Regions from separate parts of the Mesorhizobium sp. WSM3868 genome, predicted to be linked through region 1. Evidence: predicted binding sites of a transcription regulator. Region 1 holds the regulator's gene; each other region holds the start of a gene.
What was found. Region 1 encodes LexA, which represses DNA repair genes until DNA is damaged. Its sites were predicted from a motif close to TGTTCNNNNTGTGTTCNG; they were not measured.
Positions count from the first base shown of each region.

Region 1 (7,929 bases):
GGCTCGACTTCTGCGAGGGCGACCTGCTCCTCGAAAAAGGCCGCCAGCTCGATCCGGCGGCGCTTTCGCTGGCGGCATCGGCCAACCATCCGAGTCTCAACGTGGTGCGGCAGCCGCTGCTCGCCATCATCGCCACCGGCGACGAATTGCTGCCGCCGGGCAGCGCGCTCGGCCCCGACCAGATCATCTCGTCGAATGCCTATGGCCTCACAGCTACGGCCCAGTCGGTCGGCGCGCGCGCGCTCGACCTCGGCATCGCCGCCGACCGCAAGGACGCGATCGCGGCCCTGGTCAAGAAGGCGGTCAAGGCCGGCGCCGACGTCATCGTCACGCTTGGCGGCGCCTCCGTCGGCGACCACGACCTGATCCACGACGTGCTGACCGGCGAAGGCATGCAGCTCGACTTCTGGAAGATCGCCATGCGTCCCGGGAAGCCGTTGATGTTTGGCCGGCTCGGCGACATTCGCTGCATCGGCCTGCCCGGCAATCCGGTCGCAAGCCTGGTCTGCTCGCAGCTGTTCCTGAAGCCGCTTCTGGCGCGGCTGGGCGGCCGGTCCTGCCGGCAGGAAATCCGCACGGCCCGGTTAGGCGCCGCAATGCACGCCAACGATCTCAGGCAGGACTATGTGCGCGCCGTGGTCCGCGAAGATGCGGGGGCGCTGATCGCAACACCGTTCGGCATCCAGGATTCCTCGATGCTGAGGATGCTCGCCGATGCCAATGGCCTGATCGTGCGCCAACCCTTCGCACCGGCGGCTGAAGCCGGCGAGGAATGCAGCGTTCTGATGTTACGCTGAACAAAACGTCAACACATTCACTAAACTTTAAACGGTTGCGGAACACAACTGGAACAGATAGTGTTTGTTCTGGGTTTGTTTTTCTGATTCTGGTTTCAGAACCCATGGGGGCCGCCATGCTGACGCGCAAACAACATGAACTGCTGATGTTCATCCATGAACGGCTCAAGGAAAGCGGCATTCCGCCGTCTTTCGACGAGATGAAAGAAGCGCTCGACCTTGCCTCGAAATCGGGCATCCACCGCCTGATCACGGCGCTGGAGGAGCGCGGTTTCATTCGCCGGCTGCCGAACCGAGCGCGTGCACTTGAAGTGCTGCGCCTACCTGACTCGATCGCGCCCGGCCTCAATGCGGCGAAGAAATTCTCTCCGAGCGTCATCCAGGGCGGCCAAGGCAATCTCGGTCGCCAGATCAAACCCGCGGCGCCCGCACGCACGCCGACGCCCAGCAATGACGACGACGCCGTTTCGGCCGTCTCCATCCCGGTGATGGGTCGCATTGCCGCCGGTGTGCCGATCGACGCCATCCAGCACCAGACACATTCGATCACAGTGCCGCCGGACATGATCGCCGGCGGCGAGCACTACGCGCTCGAGGTCAAAGGCGACTCGATGATCGAGGCCGGCATCTTCGACGGCGACACGGTCATCATCCGCAACGCCAGCACTGCGAGCCCCGGGGAGATCGTCGTGGCGCTGGTCGACGACGAGGAGGCGACGCTGAAGCGCTTCCGCCGCAAGGGCGCCTCTATCGCGCTCGAGGCTGCCAATCCGGCCTATGAGACGCGCATCTTCGGTCCCGATCGCGTCAAGGTTCAGGGCAAGCTCGTCGGGCTCATCCGCCGCTACTGAAGGGCTGCGGCTTGGCTTCCGGCTTCTCGGGCTTCTTGTAAGGCGCCAACCCCCTCGCCTCACGCGAGTAGCGCCGCTGTTCGTGCCAAGGGCGGTACGGTTTTTCGACGGCGTATTGAATGGTTGCTCGCGCCGTCGCCGATTGCGGATCGAAGAAGACGGCGGCACTGCCGTCGCGCGCAAGCTGCCGCTTGGTGACGACGAGGATACGTGGATCGCGGCAGGGATTGTAGGCCGTGGCGTCGTTGATGACGATGAGGTCTGCGAAGTCGCAGGCAGGCCTGGCAGCTTCGCGGTTCTCGGCGAGCGCGACGATCGCGCCCGATGGATGCCGGCCAATGCAGAGATCGCCCGTGCAGTAAAAGGGCGATCCAGGCGGCAGGTCGACGGGATCGGCTATGTCCAGCGTGCCCTTGGCGAATGTCTCCGGCGGCACGATCGTTTCGGCCTTGAGCGCGCGTTTCCAGTTATCGGTAGTGAACTCGTTGGAGCGGGCACGATTGATGGCGAGTTCGCCGCCGCCGATCGGCATCGCCACCAGATGCGCGTCCTCCGAGATCAGCAGGTCCGGCGTGCGCACCTGCGGGATGATCATGACGGCCGCGGCAGCGAAAGGAATTGCGGTCAGCCTGAGCCACGTAGTCGCCATCGTGGCGATGACGAGCGCGATCGTCGCCAGCAGCACCGAATGGATCGAGATCAGGCCCACGGCATCGACCGGCGACCACTCCGAAATCCACGCCGAGATCGCGATCATGGCCGCCAGGCCCTTGCCCATCAAATAGAGGAAGGGCCCGTCGAAGCCGAACGGCATCATGACCGCGCTGGCGACGGCCAGAAACATCACGATCGTGACGATCGGCATGATCGCGAGATTGGCCAGCAGGCTGAGCGGCGAGACGCGCTGGAAATGCCAGATGGCAAACAGCGCCGTGGCACTTCCGGCAATGATCGACGTCATTGCGGCGCCACCTGCTCCGACTGCCAGTTTGTGCGACATGAACCGCAGGAACGAACGCTTTTCCGGCGGCGCTCTCACCTTGCCGGCGCGGTAGTCGGACCAGCCGGCATAGGCGCCGACAAGGGCGGCGGTTGCCGCGAACGACATCTGAAAGCTCGGGCCAACCACTTCATGCGGCGACACAAGGATGACGGCGATGGCCGAGATCGCCAAATTGCGCATCGTCAGCGCGGCGCGGTCGAAAAGCACGGCGATCAGCATGACGGCCAGCATGATGAAGCTTCGCTCGGCGGCGACCACCAACCCGGAGATGACGAGATAGGCGGCGATCGACATAAGCGCGATTGCCGCGGCATACTTCTTCACCGGCCGGCGTGACGAAAAATCCGGGAACAGCGCAAAGGCGCCGCGCAGCAGAAGCATGACCGTGCCGGCGACCAGCGCCATGTGCAGGCCCGAAATCGAGATGATGTGATAGATGCCGGTCCGCCGCATCGCCTCGTTGATGTCCTCGGGAATGCCGGCGCGCACGCCGACGATCAGTGCAGCGGCAATCTCGCCTTCGGGTCCGCCAATGGTGCTTCTGATGTGATCGGCAATGTTTTCGCGCGCGTTCTCGATGGCTGAGGCGATGCTCGTCTGAGCGATCGGGTCGGTTGGCGGAATGAGTTTCGGGTCGCCGAGGAAAAATCCACTGCCGCCGATGCCGGAAAAATAGCTGTCGAAGGAAAAATCATAGCTTTCGGGACGGACCGGCCCGGTCGGCGGCAGGAGCCGTGCGTAACCCGTCACCAGCGATCCAGCCTTCATGCCGGCCGGGATCCTGCGTGCCGAGAGCCTGACGCGATCCGGTGCGTAGCGCAGCTTTGGATGCGCGGTCGAGATGAGATCGATGGTCAGCCTGACGCGGCCATTGGCCATTTCCTCGGCGACGGCGACGCGGCCTGTCAGCCGCGTCTGGATTTCGGAGCCGAGCATCGGTGTTGCGGCGCACCAGGTCTCGACCTTCGCGGCGACGAAGCCCAGCGCGCAAAACAGAGCCGCCATAAAGACCAGGTGTGTCTTCAGCCAGGGACGCGAAACGGCCGCGCATAGAGCCATCAGCGCCACCGCCGCCAGCGGTCGGTAAAGATCCGGCTCGGCGCTCAAGGAATAATAGAGTATCACGCCGGCGGCCAGGAACACCGGCACCAGCAGGAAGCCGATGCCGCGGTCGAGCTCGGTGGAGGCTGCCTCGGCCACACCCCGGCGAAACGCGGAAAACGAGGCACGGCGGAACCGCCTGCGGATTAAGTCGATGGCTGCCGGCGGACGAGCTTGTAGCGAAGCATCGCCGTCCGGCGGCAAAATTTCGGCGGCCGGACGCGGCACTGGAACCAAAACCGGTACAGCCTCGGCAGGCACGGTGGCGGCAAACAGCAGGCGCTCGCTCACGCCAGCCGTCGTCTCCTCGCCCTCCTCCGCACCCCGGCCACGTCCAGCCATCGGGTCTGCCCCTTGCGCCCCAGACCTCCTATGCTACATGAACGCCCACCGCGCGAAAGTCCGCGCAAACATGCCCGCTTCAGTGCTTCTTCCGAGAGTTCCATGTCCGACAAGGTCGTCACCCGCTTTGCCCCCTCGCCCACCGGCTATTTGCACATCGGCGGCGCGCGCACGGCGCTGTTCAACTGGCTCTACGCCAGGCACACGGGCGGCACGATGCTGCTGCGCATCGAGGACACCGACCGCGAGCGCTCCACCGAAGCGGCGACGGCCGCTATTCTTGACGGACTGACCTGGCTCGGCCTGTCATGGGACGGCGAGGCCGTGTCGCAGTTCGAGCGCGCGCCGCGCCACCGTGAGGTGGCAGAGGAGCTCGTACGGCTGGGCAAGGCCTATTTCAGCTATGAGACGCCTGCCGAGCTGGAGGCGATGCGCGAGGCGGCGCGGGCCAAGGGTCTGCCGCCGCGCTACAATGGCCAGTGGCGCGACCGCGAGCCCTCCGAGGCGCCTCCCGGCGTCAAGGGCGCCATCCGCATCAAGGCGCCGACCGAAGGAGAGACCGTCGTGCACGACCGCGTGCAGGGCGAGGTGCGATTCCCGAACAAGGACCTCGACGACTTCATCATCCTGCGCTCGGACGGCAACCCGACCTACATGCATGCCGTCGTCGTCGACGATCACGATATGGGCGTCACCCACATCATCCGCGGCGACGATCACCTGACCAACGCCGCGCGCCAGACCGTAATCTACAACGCCATGGGCTGGACCGTGCCGTCGATGTCGCACATCCCGCTGATCCATGGTGCCGACGGCGCCAAGCTGTCGAAGCGCCACGGCGCGCTCGGCGTCGAGGCTTATCGCGCCATGGGCTATCTGCCGGAGGCCCTGCTCAACTATCTGGCCAGGCTCGGCTGGAGCCACGGCGACGACGAGGTGATGTCGATCAAGGATATGATCTCCTGGTTCGACATCGGCGACGTCAACAAGGGCGCCGCCCGGTTCGACTTCGCCAAGTTCGAGGCGCTGAACGGCGTCCATATGCGCAAGATGGACGACAAGGCGCTGTTTGATATTCTCGTAGCCACCCTGCCCTATCTCGAGGGTGGCCCGGCGCTCGCGGCCAAACTCGACGACAGGCGCAAGGCACAGCTGCTTGCCGCCATGCCGGGCCTCAAGGAGCGGGCAAAGACGTTGGTCGAGCTTGTCGATGGAGCCGGCTTCCTGTTCGCCGAGCGGCCCTTGCGGCTCGACGAAAAGGCTGCGGGGTTGCTTGGCAGCGACGCCCGCGCCATTTTGCGCGGCGCCCATGCCGCGCTCGCCGCGATCTCCAGCCAATGGAGCGCCGCGACCGCGGAAGCCGCTATTCGCGATTTTGCGCAGGCAGGCGGCCATAAGCTCGGCGCCGTGGCTCAACCGCTGAGAGCTGCGCTCACCGGCCGCAGCACCTCGCCCGGCGTGTTCGATGTGCTCGCTGTGCTCGGCCGTGAGGAGAGCCTGGCGCGGGTTGCGGATCAAATCGATTAGGAGCGAACTGGCCCAAGAAGATTGGCATTGAAAGGTGTGTTTCGCAGTGCAACATTAGGCCTTGGCCCAATCTGGCACGCACCTCCTAAAATGCGGTGGCAAGTTCGCGCATTCCGGTGATTTCGACGTGTCGTTTGCAGGAATTGCCTTGCCCGGCATGAGAAAACATAAAGGAGTTTGCAATGAGCGAAGCTGCGACAAAACTGGAATCGGGCGGCAAGGCGCGCGAGTCGACCGCAAGGCTCGAGCTCGCCGGCAAGACGCATGAATTCAAGGTGCGAAGCGGCTCGACCGGGCCCGACGTCATCGACATCGGCGCGCTGTACAGCACCACCGGGGCCTTCACCTACGATCCCGGTTTCACCTCGACGGCAAGCTGCGAGTCGGCGATCACCTTCATCGACGGCGACGCCGGCATCCTGCTGCATCGCGGCTACCCGATCGACCAGCTCGCCGAGCACGGCGACTTCCTCGAGGTCTGTTATCTCCTACTCTACGGCGAATTGCCGACCAAGGCGCAGAAGGACGACTTCGACTATCGCGTGACGCGCCACACCATGGTGCATGAGCAGATGTCGCGCTTCTTCACCGGCTTCCGCCGCGACGCCCATCCGATGGCCGTCATGTGCGGCGTGGTCGGCGCGCTGTCGGCCTTCTACCACGACTCGACCGACATCTCGGACCCATATCAGCGCATGGTCGCCTCCATGCGACTGATCGCCAAGATGCCGACGATCGCGGCGATGGCCTACAAATACCACATCGGCCAACCCTTCATTTACCCGAAGAATGAGCTGAATTTCGCCGCCAACTTCCTGCACATGTGCTTTGCCGTGCCGTGCGAGGAGTACAAGATCAATCCGGTGCTGGCGCGCGCCATGGAGCGCATCTTCATCCTGCACGCCGATCACGAGCAGAACGCGTCGACCTCGACGGTTCGTCTCGCCGGCTCTTCGGGCGCCAATCCGTTCGCCTGCATCGCGGCCGGCATTGCCTGCCTCTGGGGCCCCGCGCATGGCGGCGCCAACGAGGCGGCCCTCAACATGCTGGGCGAGATCGGCCATGTCGATCACATCCCGGAATTCATCGCCCGCGCCAAGGACAAGAACGATCCGTTCCGCCTGATGGGCTTCGGCCATCGCGTCTACAAGAACTACGATCCGCGCGCCAAGATCATGCAGAAGACAGCGCATGAGGTGCTGGGCGAGCTCGGCATCAAGGATGATCCGCTGCTCGACATCGCGATGGAGCTGGAGAAGATCGCGCTGACCGACGAGTATTTCATCGAGAAGAAGCTCTATCCGAACGTCGACTTCTATTCGGGCATCACGCTGAAGGCGCTGGGCTTCCCCACCACCATGTTCACCGTGCTGTTCGCGGTCGCCCGCACCGTCGGCTGGATCGCGCAGTGGAAGGAAATGATCGAAGATCCGCACCAGAAGATCGGCCGCCCGCGCCAGCTCTACACCGGCGCCACGGAGCGCGATTACGTGCCGATTGCGAAGCGGTGAGTGAGCGAATAGCGAAATAGCGAGTAGCGAATAGGGACAGAACTCGGCGGCGCTGAGCGGCGCCCAGCCTACTCGTTATTCGCTACTCCCTATTCGCTTTTCTGATGCACCCCAGCACCACCTCTGCAGCAATCTCGCCCGACGGCCTGTCGGTCGCCATGCGCCTGGCGATTTCGGCAAAACCTGCCCGCTGCCAGGCGCGCATGCCGGTATCGGCAAACAGGGCTTCCAACTGACGCGCCAGGTTCTCCGGCCTGACATACTGATCATAGAACTCCGGCACTAGCGCGCGATCGGCGATCAGGTTGGGCAGCAGCGCCGACCAGGTCGTCACCAGATGCTGCAGCAGCTGCCTCGCGATCGGATCGAGCTTGTAGCTGGAGACCATTGGAACACCGCAAAGCGCAAGCTCGAGCGAAACTGTTCCGGAGGCGATCAGAGCCGCATCGGCCTTGCCGAAAGCCAACCATTTGCGCTCCGGATCGGTGATGATCTCGGGCTTCTCGTCCCAACGCGTGACGGATGTTTTCACCAGGTCGGCGACATGCGGCACCGTCGGCAGCATCAGCCGCAAGCGGTGACCGCGCTGATGCAAGACCGATATCGCCTTGCCGAACGGCTCGATCAGCCGGCGCACCTCGCCGCGGCGCGAGCCGGGCAGCACGAGCAGCGTCTTCACGCGATCCTCCGACAGGTCCCGCGGCAAGCTCTGCGCCTTGGCGGCGCCAAGCACGCCGGGATCCTGGGTCAGCCGGTGGCCGACATAGGTGCCGGGCGGCCCACCAAGTCGGGTGAGC
Region 1 covers NZ_NSGB01000005.1:203,302-211,230, forward strand. Annotated here, with positions in the region: gene glp (gephyrin-like molybdotransferase Glp) at 1-797, shown strand, start outside; gene lexA (transcriptional repressor LexA) at 914-1,648, shown strand; gene CK221_RS10940 (ComEC/Rec2 family competence protein) at 1,632-4,094, opposite strand; gene gltX (glutamate--tRNA ligase) at 4,197-5,621, shown strand; gene gltA (citrate synthase) at 5,804-7,132, shown strand; gene lpxB (lipid-A-disaccharide synthase) at 7,215-7,929, opposite strand, start outside.

Region 2 (7,929 bases), on a different contig from region 1:
ATTCCCTAGCTCCGCCGGAGACCGGATCGACAGCCGGCTTCGGCACGGGATGTTCTTCGGCATGACGGCGATAGGCCGGCAGCTGGTTCGTCCAGACGTCCTCGGCCAGTTCGTTCACCCAGCCGCGGTCCTGGTCGTTGTCGGCGGCGAGGTAGAACATGCGGTTGTCGTCGACATAGGGCTTCGCCACCGAACGCTGGTTGAGCACCAGGGTGACGCGCGAGCCGAGCTGGATCGGCGCGGTGCGATGGAGCACGCCGAGGAACTGGCCGAGCGTGGCGTAATTCATCTTGTGGTCGATGCGCATGACCCTGTTGCGCGGCAGGTCGCTGCCGGATTCGAGGATGGCACGCCCCGTCTCGGAATCGTCGCAATAGATTTCAAGATGGCCGCCGATCAGAGGATCGCTGATCGAGAGCGGAATGAGTTCCGTCACCGGAACGCCATCGCAGTGCCAGTCGACGGCGCCGTCCTTGGGGTTCATGAAGGTGACGGTCGAGCCGACGATAGACAGCGGATAGGGTTCGAGCTTGGTGCCCATCATGTCGGACAGCCGTTCCAGCCGCAGCTTGTCGTTGAGCAGTTCCTTGATCTCGGGAATGTAGCGGTCGGCGCCGGTGATGAAGGTGAGGTCGAGATGCTTGTGCACGGCGTGGCTGGCCTTGAGCTTGAGCGCCGCCTCCTCGATCGCGGCGAGCAGTTGCGGGTCGTAGCCGTGAAGATACTGGGCGACGCCGAAGCTCGACACTTTCCACGCCGTATCATGACCGATGATGGCTTCACGGCTCATCGCATAGCGCAGTTCGGGGATTGTATGGGCGTTCATTCTACTTCTCCAAGGTCGGGGCAACACTTGGTAAACAGTCGATTGAGCACCCTCCCCTGTAAATTTAGGAATGCTGGTGCTACTTTAAGCATAGCTAAAGGTCGAACCCCGTGCGTCTGCTCAGCCAGGTCAACTTAAACTCGCTGAAAATCGTGGAGAGCGCCGCCAGGCACCGCAACTTCACGCGCGCGGGCGAAGAGCAGTTCATCACCGCCTCCGCCGTCAGCCAGCGGGTGAAGAGCCTGGAGGACCAGCTGCGCTTCAAGATCTTCCAGCGCGGCGGCAACGCGGTGTCGCTGACGCCGGAAGGCGAGACCTACGTGGCGCGCGTGCGCGAGGCGCTGGAGCGGATCGTGGCTGCCAGCATGGAGGCGACCGGCCAATCCCAGGCGCATGTGCTGAAGATCTGCGTCTTGCCGACCTTCGCGGCGCGCTGGCTGTTTCCGCGGCTTTCCACCTTCCAGCGGCAGTATCCGGATATCGAGATGCGGGTCTCGACTTCCTATGCCACGCATGAATTGGCGACCTCCGAATACGATCTCGAGATCCGCTACGGCGATGGCAATTTCCCCGGCCTCAACTCCGCGCTGCTGTTCAAGGAGGACCTGACGCCGGTGTGCAGCCGCAAGCTGTTCCGCGAGGTGCTGGGCGACAAGCCGCTGTCCAAGGTGACGCCGGAGGACCTCAGGCAATTCACCCTGCTCCACTCCGACACCTGCACCCAGAACTGGCAGTCGTGGCTGGCTTTTGCCGGCGCGAGTTTCGTGCTTGGCGAGACCAAGAGCATCTATTTCGATTCCTGCATGATGTCCTACGAGGCGGCCAATGCCGGCATGGGCTTTGCGGTTGCCAACCGCGCCTATATGGCAAGCGACATCCGAGCCGAGCGGCTGGTGGCCCCCTTCGCGGTCCACCATCCCAACACCGCCGGCTGGTATTTCGTCAGCCCCATCAAGGCGCTCGGCGCCCGCAAGGTGGAGCTGTTCAAGCAGTGGATCACGGCCGAAGCGGCGCTGACGCAGCGCCAGCTGGACCTGGAGATCGCCAACGTGCCGCTGGCGCGCGCCGCGATGGCGTGACGCGCGACGCAAACACACCCCTGAGATTCTCCGATCTTTGAAGGCCTGTAGCCGGCTAGCGCGATCGCCCCATGACGCGGCGGAGAGACTCAGCTATCTTTGATCCTGCGGCGGGCCTGATTTTCCCGCTTGGCCGGCGCTTTCCAGCTTCCTCCCAAGCAGCGCCGGCCTTCTTCTGCGGCGGCGCCGCTTCGCCTCCCGACAACACCGTCCGCTTTCATTGCTTCGGTGGCGTGCCGGGCTGGTCGCCGCCGGTGGTCGATTGCGGCACCGGGTTCTTGTCGACCTGCGGGTTTTTGTCGACAGTGTCGCTCGGCGCCTTGGTGGGCTGCACGCTGTTGTCGCAGGCGGCGAGCGCGAGCCCTGCCGCGAGTGCCAGCAGCACAGGAAGTTTCATCATGACGACCTCCTCTCGTTCGCCCCTTTCTTCGAAGCAAACGAGGCGGCGGCGGTTTGGTTGCGCCGTCCGGCGGGAACCAACGCGGCTGTCTCCGGTTGAACCTCGATAACTCACGAGGAGATGTCATGATCCGTCTGCTGCTCGTCGGCCTGTTCGGCTACACGGCCTATCGCGTCACGATGAGGATCATCGAGGAGGCGTCCGGCGAGCTCGCGCCGCCGGACGGTCGGCGGTCGCTGCGGCGCCAGTCCGCGGCGATGGGTGTCGAGCCGAAAAGATAGATCGGCCAATCTCCCGCTTGTTGGGAGATGGCCGGCCTATCCAGCACATGCCGGCGCGTGCATCGTCCCCTCTGCCCTGCCGGGCATCGCCCCCCACTTGGGCGCCTGTCGGGAGATCAGCTGTATTGCGAACAAAGCGGAAACGATGCTTGATGGGCGATGAACATCGCCGCCCGTGATTCGTCCTTCGAAACTCCTGCCTATCTTGCCCGGCTGAACGACGAGCAGCGGCTGGCGGTGGTGCATGGCGACGGCAAGGTGGCCGCGCCGCTGCTGGTGATCGCCGGCGCCGGCTCCGGCAAGACCAGCACGCTGGCGCATCGCGTGGCGCACCTCATCGTCAAGGGCGCCGATCCGCGCCGCATCCTTTTGATGACCTTTTCGCGCCGCGCCGCGGCTGAAATGGCAAAGCGTGTCGAGCGCATCGCCGGCGAGGTGCTGGGCCGCGATGCCGCGATCATCGCCGATGCGCTCTCCTGGGCCGGTACTTTCCACGGTATCGGCGCCAGACTCTTGCGCGACTATGCCGAGCAGATCGGCCTCGATCCGGCTTTCACCATCCACGATCGCGAGGATTCGGCCGACCTGATGAACCTTGCCCGGCACGAGCTCGGTTTTTCCAAGACCGAAAGCCGCTTCCCGACCAAAGCCACCTGCCTGCAGATCTATTCGCGGGCGGTGAACGCGCAGGCGCCGCTCGGCGAGGTGCTGGGCTCGGCCTTTCCCTGGTGCTCAGGATGGGCGGAACAACTGAAGGAGCTGTTCGCGGCTTATGTCGAGGCCAAGCAGGCGCAGAACGTGCTCGATTACGACGACCTTTTGCTCTACTGGGCGCAGATGGCGGCCGAGCCGGAGATCGCCGCTCACCTTGGCTCCCGCTTCGACCACGTGCTGGTCGACGAATATCAGGACACCAACAGGCTGCAGGCCTCTATTCTGTTGGCGCTGAAGCCGGACGGCGCGGGCTTGACCGTGGTGGGCGATGACGCACAGTCGATCTATTCCTTCCGGGCCGCGGAAGTGCGCAACATTCTCGATTTCCCAAAACAGTTCGCGCAAGGCGCCGAGATCGTCATGCTGGAGCGCAATTACCGCTCGACCGAGCCGATCCTGGCCGCCGCCAACAAAGTGATCGGAGAGGCAAGCGAGCGTTTCACCAAGAATCTCTGGACCGAACGCCGGTCGTCGCACAAGCCGCAACTGGTAAGCGTGCGCGACGAGGCTGAGCAGGCCAATTATGTCTGCCAGGCGATCCTTGCCGAGCGCGAGGCCGGCACGGCGCTCAAGGCGCAAGCCGTGCTCTTCCGCGCCTCGCATCACAGCGGGCCGCTGGAGGTGGAGCTCACGCGGCGCAACATCCCCTTCGTCAAATTCGGCGGGCTGAAATTCCTCGATGCCGCGCACGTGAAAGACATGCTGGCGATGCTGCGCTTTGCCGAGAACCCGCGCGACAGGGTCGCCGGCTTCCGGGTGCTGCAGTTGATGCCCGGCATCGGCCCTTCGGCCGCCTCGCAGATCGTCGAGGCGATGGCGACGTCGCTCGACGAGACGCTGGGCCTTGCCCGCTTCCGGCCGCCGCAGCGCGCGGCCGCAGACTGGCCGGTTTTTCTCGACATCTACAGCGGACTGCGCGCCGGCGCCAAATGGCCGGCCGACCTCGAGCGGATCAGGCTCTGGTACGAGCCGCATCTGGAGCGTATCCACGAGGACGCCATCACGCGCCGGGCCGACCTGTTGCAGCTCGAGCAGATCGCGTCGGGCTATCCCTCGCGCGAGCGTTTCCTGACCGAGCTGACGCTCGACCCGCCCGACGCCACCAGCGACCAGGCCGGCCCGCCGCATCGCGACGAGGATTACCTGATCCTGTCCACGATCCATTCGGCCAAGGGCCAGGAGTGGAAGAACGTCTTCGTGCTCAACACGGTCGACGGCTGCATCCCGGCCGATCTCGGCGTCGGCACTAAGGAGGATATCGAGGAGGAGCGGCGGCTGCTCTATGTGGCGATGACGCGCGCCAAGGACAGCCTGCACCTGGTGGTGCCGCAGCGCTTTTATCCGCACAACCAGCCGGCGCGCGGCGACCGTCACGTCTATGCCTCTCGCACCCGCTTCATCCCGGCTTCGATGCTTTCGGCTTTCGAACAGTCATCCTGGGCGAGCGCGGCGATCACGGACGATCCGCGCCAAAAGCCGGGCGTTAAGGTCGATCTCGGCGCGCGCATGCGCGGCATGTGGAAATAGGCGCCTACCCAAAGGCGGGGACGACGCTCCACTCAACCAGAACCACTGGTGAGGGCGCTCCGTTTCCTGCAGCGCGGGTTCGTTCAGTGGAAGGTGCCGGCGGCCTCGCCGGATAGCCTGCTGCGCGGGCTTTCGAAGCTCACCTGGTCGCGTCCGTTCGACTTCGCCTTGTAGAGATGCCTGTCCGCGACTTGAAACATGTGGTGATAGGTGGTGGGCCCGCTGAAGGCGACGCCGCCAATGCTGACCGAAAGCGGGCACGGCTGCCCGCCTGGAGCGAACTCGGCCTCGCGGATACGCAGCCTGATCGACTCGGCGACCAGGAAGGAGCGCGTCGCGTCGGCGCCCGGAAGGAAGACCGCGAATTCCTCGCCGCCGATGCGTCCGACGATGTCGGCGCCGTGGAGCTGGCTCCGGATCGTGCTCGCGATCAGCTTCAGCGCCTGATCGCCGCAATCGTGGCCGAGCCGGTCGTTGATCGACTTGAAATGGTCGGCATCGACGATCAGCAGCGCGCCGGCTTCGGCCACCGCATGGCTGCGAGCCTTGTCGAGATAGGCCTCGACCAGCATCGAGAAAGCGCCGCGGTTGAAGACCGCCGTCAGGCTGTCGGTCGCGGCAATGATGCTGAGCTCCTTCTGGGCGATGGCCAGCTGGCGCATCTTCCACATCAGGAAGAACAGGAAGGAGCCGCCAAGGATGAGCGGCAGGAACAGGTCGGTGAGCTTGGCCCAGAGCAGCGCTTCGGGTGACAGCGAGGGAAAGTTGAAGGAATCGACAAAGAAGGCCGCGGCAATGAAGAATGCCGTGCCGGCGACGGTAACCAGCGCGACCCTGCCCCAACTGGTGGGGGACAAATCGATGCGCATGGCATTGCTCCCACTACAACTGGCATATTGTGGAGCGCGAGCGCAAACGAAGTCCTAATATATTGGCTTCAATGGGAATGTGGTTAACCAGGCGTCGAGCGCGCCGCACCGCGATACCAGCTGAAGAAGGCCCGCCGACGCAGCGGCGGGCTTTGCGATTGGCCGGAGGCGCTCGTCAGCGCGCCGTCAACGACGCGAAATCATCAGGCAGAGCGCCCTCAGATCACGATCATAGGTGCCCTCGCTGCTGAGCACATCGACGCAGCGCTTCTTCATCCGCGACAACTGGCTGCTCGACATCTGGGCGACGGCGGAGGACAGGTTCGTCGTTCCCGGCGGCGTCGCGCCGACGGTTCCAGGAACGGTGGCGCCCGCGCCGAGGGCGACGCCAGCGCCGCTCGTGCCGCCCGTCGTCACGTTGAGCGTGCTATTGGTGCCGTTGCCCAAAGTCGCATTGGCTCCAGCCCCGTTGGTGCCGCCGATCGATGCCGTTGCGGTGGAACTGCTGCCGCCGATGGTGGCGGTTCCGGTGCCGCCGCTTGCGCCGCCGATCGAAGCCCTGGCGCTGGTGTTGCTGCCGCCGAAGGATGCATTTGCGTCAGCCCCATTTGGGCCGCCCGCATTGGCGTCGGCGCTATTGCTGCCTACGGATGCGCCGCCGAGGCCACCGAGCCCGACGCTCTGGGCGTTCGCCGGCATGGCAAGAGCAACGACGATTGCACCACTCGCCAATGTGCTGGCGAATCTTTTTACGATACTGGCCATGACACTCTCCATGTGGTTTGTATTTCCGCCTTGCATCATTTGTTGCGCTTTTCTAGCGCGCGTAGCTTTTGAGACAGAAATACGCCGAGAGTGCCCTTTCGGTTTCTTTAGCTATTGCGCATATGACGAATCCTAGTTTTCAAAAACGATACTTCTGCTTTAAAAATATAGACGAAATTGAAGTGTTTTTTAGTTTTCCGGAATTGGCCAACCGGAATCCCTGCAAGCTTCAGGCGTAGGCGCGGCCTTCTTCGGAGCGCTGGAACTGCATCAGGTCAAGCGACACCGAGGGCCTGCCGAGGACGGTAAGGCACATATGCGCCTGGCCGCGATGGTGGGTCTGGTGATTGAAGAGATGGCTGAGCGCCGGCGCCAGCCGCTGCGAAACGGTGCGCATGTCGGTGGTCATATAGGAAAATCGCCCGGTGAGCGCCTTATCGGTCATGCAGCCCATCCAGTCGACGATCCTCCTGTCCTCGGCCTCGCGTGCCAGGCGCAAGCCCGGGAAGGCGCGATAGAGGATCGTCGCAAGGTTTGAGGGCGCGTCCCCCTCGCCGGTAAAGCGCTTCATCCAGACGCGGTCGGTGACGAGCAGGTGATTGAGCGTGCCCAGCATCGAGCCGAAGAAGGCGCCGACATCGCGGCCGAGTTCCTCTTCGCTGAGATCGGCGGCGGCATCATAGATGCGCGTGTTGGCCCATTGATTGTAGGCCGCAAACATCATGAAATGCTGTTTCATTCTTCCACCCGGCTCGCAACGAATCCCGGCTCTTCGTAACCCGCAGGAACCGTAATGACCATTCTGTTCTATGATCTCGTCGGCCACGACGCAAAACGCCCCTTCAGTCCGCATTGCTGGAAGACGAAGATGGCGCTGGCCCACAAAGGGATCGACGCCACCAAGGTGCCGACGCGCTTCCTGGAAGTCCCCAAGGTGGAAGGCGGCGTGTCGAAGACGGTGCCGGTGATCCGCGATGGCGAGCGCGTGGTGGCCGATTCCTTCGCCATCGCACTCTATCTCGACGAAGCCTATCCCGAGCGGCCGACGTTGTTCGGCGGCGAAGGCGGCAAGGCGACGGCGCGCTTCATCGAACGCTGGTCGCAGCTCACCATCCATCCTTACCTCACGACGGTGCTGCTGACCGACCTGCACAAGATGCAGGACGAGGCGAACCGCGCCTATTTCCGCGAGAGCCGCGAGCAGCGGCTCGGCAAGCGGCTCGAAGAGGTGGTGGCCGGCCGCGACACGGGGCTTGCCGGCTTTCGTGCCTCGCTCGAGCCGCTGCGCTCGATGCTCAGCTACCAGCCTTTCATCGGCGGGACATCGCCGCTGTTTGCCGACTACATCGTGTTCGGGGCGCTGCAATGGGCGCGCGTCGCCTCGCCCTACCAGCTGCTCGAGACGGGCGACGGCGTTGCCGAATGGTTCGAACGCTGCCTCGACCTGCATGGCGGAATCGGCCGGCAG
Region 2 covers NZ_NSGB01000014.1:82,363-90,291, forward strand. Annotated here, with positions in the region: gene CK221_RS30365 (hypothetical protein) at 1-826, opposite strand, end outside; gene CK221_RS21240 (LysR substrate-binding domain-containing protein) at 937-1,905, shown strand; gene CK221_RS21245 (hypothetical protein) at 2,123-2,305, opposite strand; gene CK221_RS30370 (hypothetical protein) at 2,431-2,586, shown strand; gene CK221_RS21255 (ATP-dependent helicase) at 2,746-4,827, shown strand; gene CK221_RS21260 (GGDEF domain-containing protein) at 4,911-5,696, opposite strand; gene CK221_RS21265 (hypothetical protein) at 5,883-6,500, opposite strand; gene CK221_RS21270 (DinB family protein) at 6,691-7,200, opposite strand; gene CK221_RS21275 (glutathione S-transferase family protein) at 7,255-7,929, shown strand, end outside.
Region 2: CK221_RS21255 (ATP-dependent helicase) is a predicted target of LexA. The motif match lies at 2,714-2,731, and genes of this name have one in related genera.

Region 3 (7,929 bases), on a different contig from region 1:
AGCGCGCCGGTTCCGCTGCTGAAGCCGGGCGATGGCACCGGCACGTCCGGCTGCCAACTCCTGGTGCCGTGGTCGAACCGCATCTCCGGCGGCGGCTTCACTTTCGACGGCCGCTTCCACGCCGTCGCGCCGAACATTCCGGGCGAAGCCTTTCCGATCCATGGCGACGGTTTCCAAAGACCGTGGCGGCTCGCCCGCCGCACCGTCACCGAGGCGGAGCTGGTGCTCGACGAGGGCGCGATCGGTCCTTACCGCTATGCGGCTACCGTGACCTATGCGCTGCAGGACGGCGCGTTGGAGGCGCAGCTGACGGTGGAGAACCGCGCCGGCATGCGCCTGCCTTACGGGCTCGGTTTCCATCCCTGGTTCCCGCGCGGCGACACAACGCTGCTCGGGGCCAAGGCGAGGCGCGTCTGGCTGGAGGACGAGCGCCATTTGCCGGTCGGCGTCGTGCCGCTGAGCGAGCGCCCGGCCTGGGATTTCTCGCGCTCCATCCCGCTGCCGTGGGACTGGGTCAACAACGCCTTCGACGGCTGGAATCGTCGCGCCTCGATCACGCAGCTCGAGGAGGGGATCAGGATCACGCTCACTGCCTCGCCGGAGCTTGGCGTCTATATCCTCTATTCGCCGTCATCCGACGCCGGCTTCTTCTGCTTCGAGCCGGTCTCGCACCCAGTCGATGCGCATCACGGCGAAGGGCTGACGGTGCTTGAAGATGGGCAAACGATGAGCGCGGCGATGCGGCTGGACTGGGCTGTGGCGGGTTGAGGGCAGCCGCCAGAGCGCGTGATCTCCCCCCTTGAGGGAAGATGGCGGCAGGCCAGGAGAGGGGCGCGAAGGATCGCGGCCGTTCGTCATCCTAGGGCGAAGCAAGGAGCGAGGCGACGCGCGCAGACCCTCGGATGACGAAGGGATAGGTCGCCGCCCCCCTCTGTCCTGCCGGCCCCACAAGGGGCCCACAAGGGCCCCACAAGGGGGAGATCGGAGGGCGCGTCGGCTTTCGCCAATCTCCAACGTCGCCAGAGGAGATGCAAAGCACCTCCCTCACAGCTTCTTCTCCGCCAGCTCCCTGAATTCATCCGGCACCGAGCGCGCCGCTTCAAGCGCGACGGTGCCGTAGCCGACGGCCTGCTTGCCGAAGCGCTGGCGGATCTTGTCTATGGCGCGGTCGGCGCCGAAGCGGGCGAGGCCTTTGCGGCTGCCGGGCTTCAGCTTCTCGTCCGCCAGGCCGAGCGGCAGTTCGAGCTGCAGCTCGGCATGCTCTTCCAGATGCGAGACCGAGATCGCCAGCAGCGAGATTTCCCGTTCGCCCGGGTGAGCGGCGAGCACGCCTCTGACCAGCTCTTCCGCGACGTCAGCGAGCATGGTCGTCGCCTGGATCGGCTGCTCCAGCGTCACCGCGCGCGTGACCGCGCGCATGTCGGCAAAGCGCACGCGCACCGTCACCGTGCGGCCGGGCCGGTCCTTAGCGCGCAGGCGGCTGGCGACGCGATCGGCGAGATGCAGGAGCGTCGGCACGAAGACGCGCGGCAGCGCCGGTTTGCGGCCCAGCGCCGACTGCGCGCCGGCGGAATGGGCGCGGCGATGCGTCTCCAGCCGGCGCGGGTCGCGGTTCCAGGCAAGGGCCGCGAGCTTCTGGCCGGCGGCATGGCCGATCAGCCGCTCCAGCGCGCCGCTATGCGTGCGCGCCAAATGCCCGATGGTCTCGACGCCGATCTCGGCGAGCCTGGCTTTGGTTGCTGGACCGACGCCCCACATCAGCGACACCGGCAAATCGTGCAGGAAGGAAAGCTCGGTGCCGGGCTCGACCATCACCAGGCCGTCGGGCTTGGCCACCTGCGAGGCGATCTTGGCGAGATGCTTCGTCCGTGCCACGCCGATCGAGATCGGCAGGCCGAGCTCGCTCTTCACGCGGCGGCGGATGGTTCGCGCAATTTCGTCCGGCGGTCCGAACAGATGCGTGCAGCCGGCGACATCGGCGAAAGCCTCGTCGATCGAGATGCGCTCGACCAGCGGCGTGAAATCGTCGAGCACCTTGATCGCGGCGTCGCCGAGACGCTGGTATTCGCCGAAGCGGCCGCCGACGAAGATGAGCTGCGGACAGAGCTCGCGCGCCCTGCGGCCGGGCATGCCGCCGCGCACGCCAAAAATCTTCGCCTCATAGGAGGCGGCAAGCACCACGCCGCCGCCGACTGCGATCGGCTTGCCGCGCAGCGACGGGTCGAGCAGTTGCTCGACCGAGGCGTAGAAGGCGTCGAGATCGGCATGCAGGATCGTAGCGGCCGAAGCGGCGTTCGTGGCGGCCATCGCGCTCCCGGCTCCATCCATCCGCTTTGCGGCATCGCAGCATTAGCAGCGACTGTTGTAAGCGGTAATGCATGTGAACATAAAGAGAACAAAAGGAGTTTCCTGTCAAGCCGGCCAGCTGGGGATGAGAACATCTGCAACCCATCACAACCAAGGGCTTTGACCGGTTGCGCCGGCGTGCTCCCCTTTGACGGGTTGACCGCGAGACCAGGGAGGGGCGCGAAGGATCGCGGCCCGAAACTGCGTCATGCTAGGACGAAGCCAGGAACGAAACGACGCGCGAAGAGGCCAGGATGACGAAGTGCGGCCGAGCCGGAGCACCGCCCCTCCGATCTTCAGGCGCACTTCTCCGACAGCCCTTAGACCGGCTTGGCGTATTGCTCGGCGCTCAGCACCTCGATGCATTGGAACGGCTCATTGCCTTCCACCCAGGCGTCATGCCCGGGCGGGATGGTATAGGACGTGCCGGCCTCGAAGGTCTTCTGCGTCCCGTCGTCCATGCGTATGGTGATCGTCCCGGACACGACATAGCCGACATGCGACACCTGGCAGCTGTCGGTCTTGACCACCGGCTTCACGCATTCGGACCATCTCCAGCCCGGCTCCATGTTGAGCCGCCCGAGCGTGTAGCCCGGCAGCCGCACCACTTCGACCCGGGTCTTGGCGGGCGAGCGAACCTCGTCGGGATTGTTATGCGACTTGGATTCGAGCTTGGTGACCTTCATTGCAGCTTCGGCCATGGCATCCTCCCATTTCCAAGGATTGCAAGCGGGGCCTGACGCGCGATCGTCGGCGACCGCCGCTGGATTGATACGCCTTTCGATGAATGATTGCTAATGTAATTGCCGGGCGCGGCGCGAAATCGATTTTGCCGCGCAGGCCCTATTGCAAGCACGCTCTGCCGGTGTTTTGCTGTTCCTTGCGCCTGGCACGACGGTGGTTGAGGGGCCACCCCGTTTCTCGCCCTTGGGGAGAATCCTGTGAACCCTCGGCAAGTGAATTTCGCCAATAGTGCCGCGGCAAAGCCAGGCCCCGTCCGCGATAGCCCATTTTCATTTCCGCTCGCGGGCGCGCGCTCACCGCGCCCATCGAAACCGCCATAGGCGAGGCCAAGCCGGGTGGAAGGCGATACTCGAAAAATCAGAAAAACTGGGAGGAATCGATGCTTCATCAGGTAGGAAAAACGGAAACCCGTCCGCCGGTCGGGGCAGTGCGCCGCACTCCGCCGGCGCTTCGCCAGTGCTGCGACAACTATATCTGTCCGACCTGCGACCAAGTCGTCGAACTGACGGATTTCCGCCAGGTCGTCTGGCATCAAAGGCCGGGCCATCGGCCGATGGAAATGGATGACTGAGCGGAACTGCCGGAGACAAAAAGGGCCCGAGAAAAAAGGACCCGAGAGAAAAAGGGCCCGCGCCTTCCAGAGGAATGCGCGGGCCGAAGCTGGAGTAGCCATTCGATAAACGCGCAACCGGCCTACCGGTTGCGCAGGCGGATCAGCCGCCGTTGGCCGGAGCCGGGGCCGGAGCCGGTGCGGCCGGCGCGGGTGCCGGCGTCGTCGACGGTGCCGCAGGGATCTCCACCTTGGGCGCCTCGACCTTCGGCGCATCGAGCTTCACGTTGACATCCGTCGATCCGCCACCGCCGGTGCGGCCACCGACATTGATGATGCCGGTAAAGAACAGCAGGGCCACGATCGCGATGATGGCAAGAACGATGGCCACTGCTGTGCCGGCGCCGCCCCCGCCACTGGTGTTTACAACTGTAGGTCTGTCGGCCATGGTTTCCTCTCCTCTGCCGATTGGGATGTCGTGGCAACGGCGCCAAAGCTGGAATGTTCCTGCTTTCGGGCCACGGTCCCTTGTCAGGCGGGACCTGAGGCCGCACCTTTGAGCGCAGAGGTCCGAATGGGCGATTTCTGGAAACAAGTAGGCCCACAACTCATTGTGGCACAACCGTCGAGTAACGTCCCTTCATCGGCGGTTTGAAAGTGGAGTTGCCCGCCATTTCCTGCGATGTGGCGGGCAACTCCCACAATCCCGCAGTCTGCCGAGATTCGCGAACCTGTTCGCCGCGCTTTTGCCGGTCGATCCAAAACGACCACAGGCGTGCGCGACGTGCCTTTAAGCCCTGCCTGCTGCTTCGCTCGATCTCGGCGCGGGCCGCCCAGGCTGTCGCCAAATCATGATGCACCACTCGAGCGGAACCCGGCCGCCAGTCACGCCGTTGTCTTCCGCGAAGGGATCCTGTGGGCGGAGGCCGCCATGGACAGCTTCGAACTGATCGACCTTCTCTGCGTCGTCGACGCCTGCGCCAGCGATGGCGCGGCTGGGCGCCTTGTTTCAATGTCGAGAGCCGTCGAGGAACTTCGCGTCTTGACCGGGGACTTCGTCTCGTCCGACGAAGCGGCGGCAAACGCCTTGAGCCAGGTGGCGCTGCAGCGTGGCTGCGCGGTTTTGTTCGACGAACAGCCGGGCGCCGATATCGTCGGCGAGTACTGATTTCCCCTCAAGGGAAGAGCCGCGCTATTTCGCCAGGGTGATCATCCTGCCGGCATACATCTCGCGATTGCCGAGCTCGGCCGCGCAGTCCGATTTCACCGCCGAGTTTCCGGTCATGCCTACGGTATTGCCGACCAGCCGCAGGCAATTGCCCTGCGCGTTCATGTCCGAATTCCCGGCATAGGAGATCGCCGCGTCGGGGGCATAGATGAAACCGCTGACCACCGAGCCGGATCCGCCGTTGATCGTCAGCGCCGCGGTGTTGCCCTTGGCCTGGAAGATTGTGATGCCTGCATAGGGGCCGCTGGTCGGCGGCGAGAGGTTCACCTGCTCATTGGCATTGATGTAGAGCTGCGAGCCTTCCATCAGGAAGATCGTCACGCCCTGGCCGGTGAGGCTGCCGTTGCCGCCGGGCTTTATGGTGACATTGCGCAGGATGTAGACGCCCGGATTAAGCGTGATCTTTCCTGACCAGGTCTTGTCGCAATAGGTGCCGGGCGAAAGCGTGACCGTCTTGCCGTTCGGCATCGATTGGCACATGCCGTAAGCGGGCGGGGTGACATTGGCCAACGGGTCGAACGATGCGTACTGGTTTTCGAGCGGTGCGTCACACGAGAGTGTTGCGTTGGGCGGCATTATCCCCGAGGTCGAGCCGACCGTCGAGACGCATGCGGCGCTAAGCAGGGCCGAGCCGCCGCGGTCGATGGCGTCGGCCGCGTCCGAGTTTGCGGCGATCACGCAGCCGTTCATCGCCACATTGGTCGAGCCCTGCAGGTTAACGGCGGAGCCGACATGCGGATCGAGCGCCAGAACGCACGCTTGCGCCCCCGGTTTGACCTCGACGGAGGCGGAGCGGGTCGCCTGCCAGGCCGGCGCGCCGCTGATGAAAGCCGCTCGGCTGATGCTCGACGACAGCGAGATGGTGTAGCCGCTCGGATCGCCGCTGGCCGCTGCCTGGAACGCCCCGACGCTGCCCGAATATTCGCCGGCGTCGGCGACGCTCAGATTTGCTGAGAAGAAGGTCAGGCCGAGCTGGCGCACATCGCCGGCCGACATGGTCGGTTGGTATTTCGTGCCCACCGCCAGTCCGGCTGCGTCCAGCGAGTTCTGCAGTTGCGCCGCGTCGTCGCTCGTGCCGGCCACATCGACGGCGCCGGCCACGACAAGCATCAGCGGCACCATGGCGATTGCGGTCGCCAGCGCGAAATTGCCGCGCGTCGAAGCCCAGAACCGTCTGATCATGGCAGCACCCCTCGCCGGAAACGGCAGAGAAACTACTCCAGCCGTCTCTACGACGGATTTCCGAAAAAGATAAAATGCAGCAAAAGCTAAAATCGCTGATTTATCCGCAGCTTCACCTTAGGTCTTATATGAAGTGGGACCTAAGTCTGAGTCGCGGCCGCGCAGGGCGGTAGATATGCATACAAGGGTCTGAAAATCGCAAGTCGAGGAAAAAAATTAGCCATTCGTTTATCGCGGGGTGTTGAACGTGGTGGCTGGGATAGCTTGGGCGCGCTCGGCCATGAACACATTCGGTCGGATTTTCAGACAGTTCGTCTCCCGCCGCCTGCGGCGCGGCGAGAGCGGCAATGTTGCGACGATCTTCGCGCTCACCCTGCCGATCGTCGTCGGCGGGGCAGGGCTCGGCGTCGAGACGTCCTACTGGTACTATTCGAGCCTGAAGCTGCAGGCGACGGCGGACGCCGCCGCCTATGCCGGCGCGCTGGAAAAGATCCAGGGATCGGACAATGCGACGATCACGGCGGCCGCGACCCAGTCGGCGACCGACAACGGCCTCGGCAATGGCACCATCACCGTCCACACGCCGCCCACCTCGGGGCCGAACACGGCCAAGAAGGCAGTCGAGGTCATCCTCAACCAGAACCTCGATCGGATGTTCACCTCGATCTTCACGCAGACCAAGGTGCCGGAGCAGGCGAGGGCGGTGGCGCTCATCACCGATGCTTCCAAGGCCTGCGTGCTGGCGCTCAATCAGTCGGCCTCGCAGGCGGCGCTTTTCTCCGGCAGCACCAGCGTCAAGCTGACCGGTTGCTCGGTCATGTCGAATTCGAGCGCCGCCGATGCCATCAAGGTGCAGGGGTCGGCAGGGCTTCAGGCCGACTGCCTGATCTCGGTCGGCGGCGTTTCGCTGAACAACCCGGTGACCACGACCTGCAAGTCGCCGTTAACCCAGGCCTTGCCCGCGTCCGATCCATTCTCCAGCCTGCCGGCGCCCGCGGTTACCACCCCGTGCAGAAATGTAAACGGCGGCAAGTCAGCGCAGACACTCGTGTCCGGCACCTACTGCAGCGGCATGAACCTCAACGGCAATGTCGCGCTTTCTTCCGGCACTTACGTCGTTCAGGGCAATCTGAAGATCAACGCAGGCGCGGTCATCACCTGCGCTGCGCCCTGCACCGGCGTAACCATCTATATGACGGGCAGCAACACTATCAGCATGAACGGCAACGCGACCGTAACGCTGAGCGCGCCGACCTCGGGCACCTATTCCGGCGTGCTGTTCTACGGCGACAGGACCGGCACCGCGGCGCAGAGCACCTTCAACGGCACGGCGACTTCTTCGCTGACCGGCGCGATCTATTTTCCCAAGCAGCAGGTCAACTATCTCGGCAATTTCTCGGGCGCGAACGGCTGCACCCAGGTTGTGGCCGACACCATCCAGTGGTCGGGCAATTCCACGATCAACCAGAACTGCTCGAGCCTTGGGCTGCAAGACATCCCCGCTGCCCCGTCCGTTGCGATTGTCGAGTAGCCGCGTGGCGACGGCAGCGATCCGCTTCCGCAAGAATCGCTCCGGCTCGGCCGCGGTGGAATTCGCGCTGGTGTTGCCGGTGCTGTGCGTCGCGCTGTTCGGAATCGCCGATGGCTGGTCCTATGTCACCAACTCGATGGCGATGCGGGCGGGTGTAAAGACGGCGGCGAATCTGCTGCTGGCCGGCGGGGGCGACGACACCGCCGTTCAGGCCGCCGCGCTTGCGAGTTGGGAGAAGAAACCCTCCGATGCGGCGATCACGGTGACACGCACCTACAAATGCGGAACGACCGTGGTCACGCAGTCGACCACCTGTGCGGGATCGAAAGTACCCTCCATCTATGTCCA
Region 3 covers NZ_NSGB01000012.1:47,714-55,642, reverse strand. Annotated here, with positions in the region: gene CK221_RS19420 (aldose 1-epimerase) at 1-768, shown strand, start outside; gene dinB (DNA polymerase IV) at 1,045-2,307, opposite strand; gene CK221_RS19410 (cupin domain-containing protein) at 2,667-3,047, opposite strand; gene CK221_RS30565 (hypothetical protein) at 3,804-4,088, opposite strand; gene CK221_RS19395 (hypothetical protein) at 4,572-4,808, shown strand; gene CK221_RS19390 (TadE/TadG family type IV pilus assembly protein) at 4,833-6,050, opposite strand; gene CK221_RS19385 (pilus assembly protein TadG-related protein) at 6,331-7,581, shown strand; gene CK221_RS19380 (TadE/TadG family type IV pilus assembly protein) at 7,586-7,929, shown strand, end outside.
Region 3: dinB (DNA polymerase IV) is a predicted target of LexA. The motif match lies at 2,381-2,398, and genes of this name have one in related genera.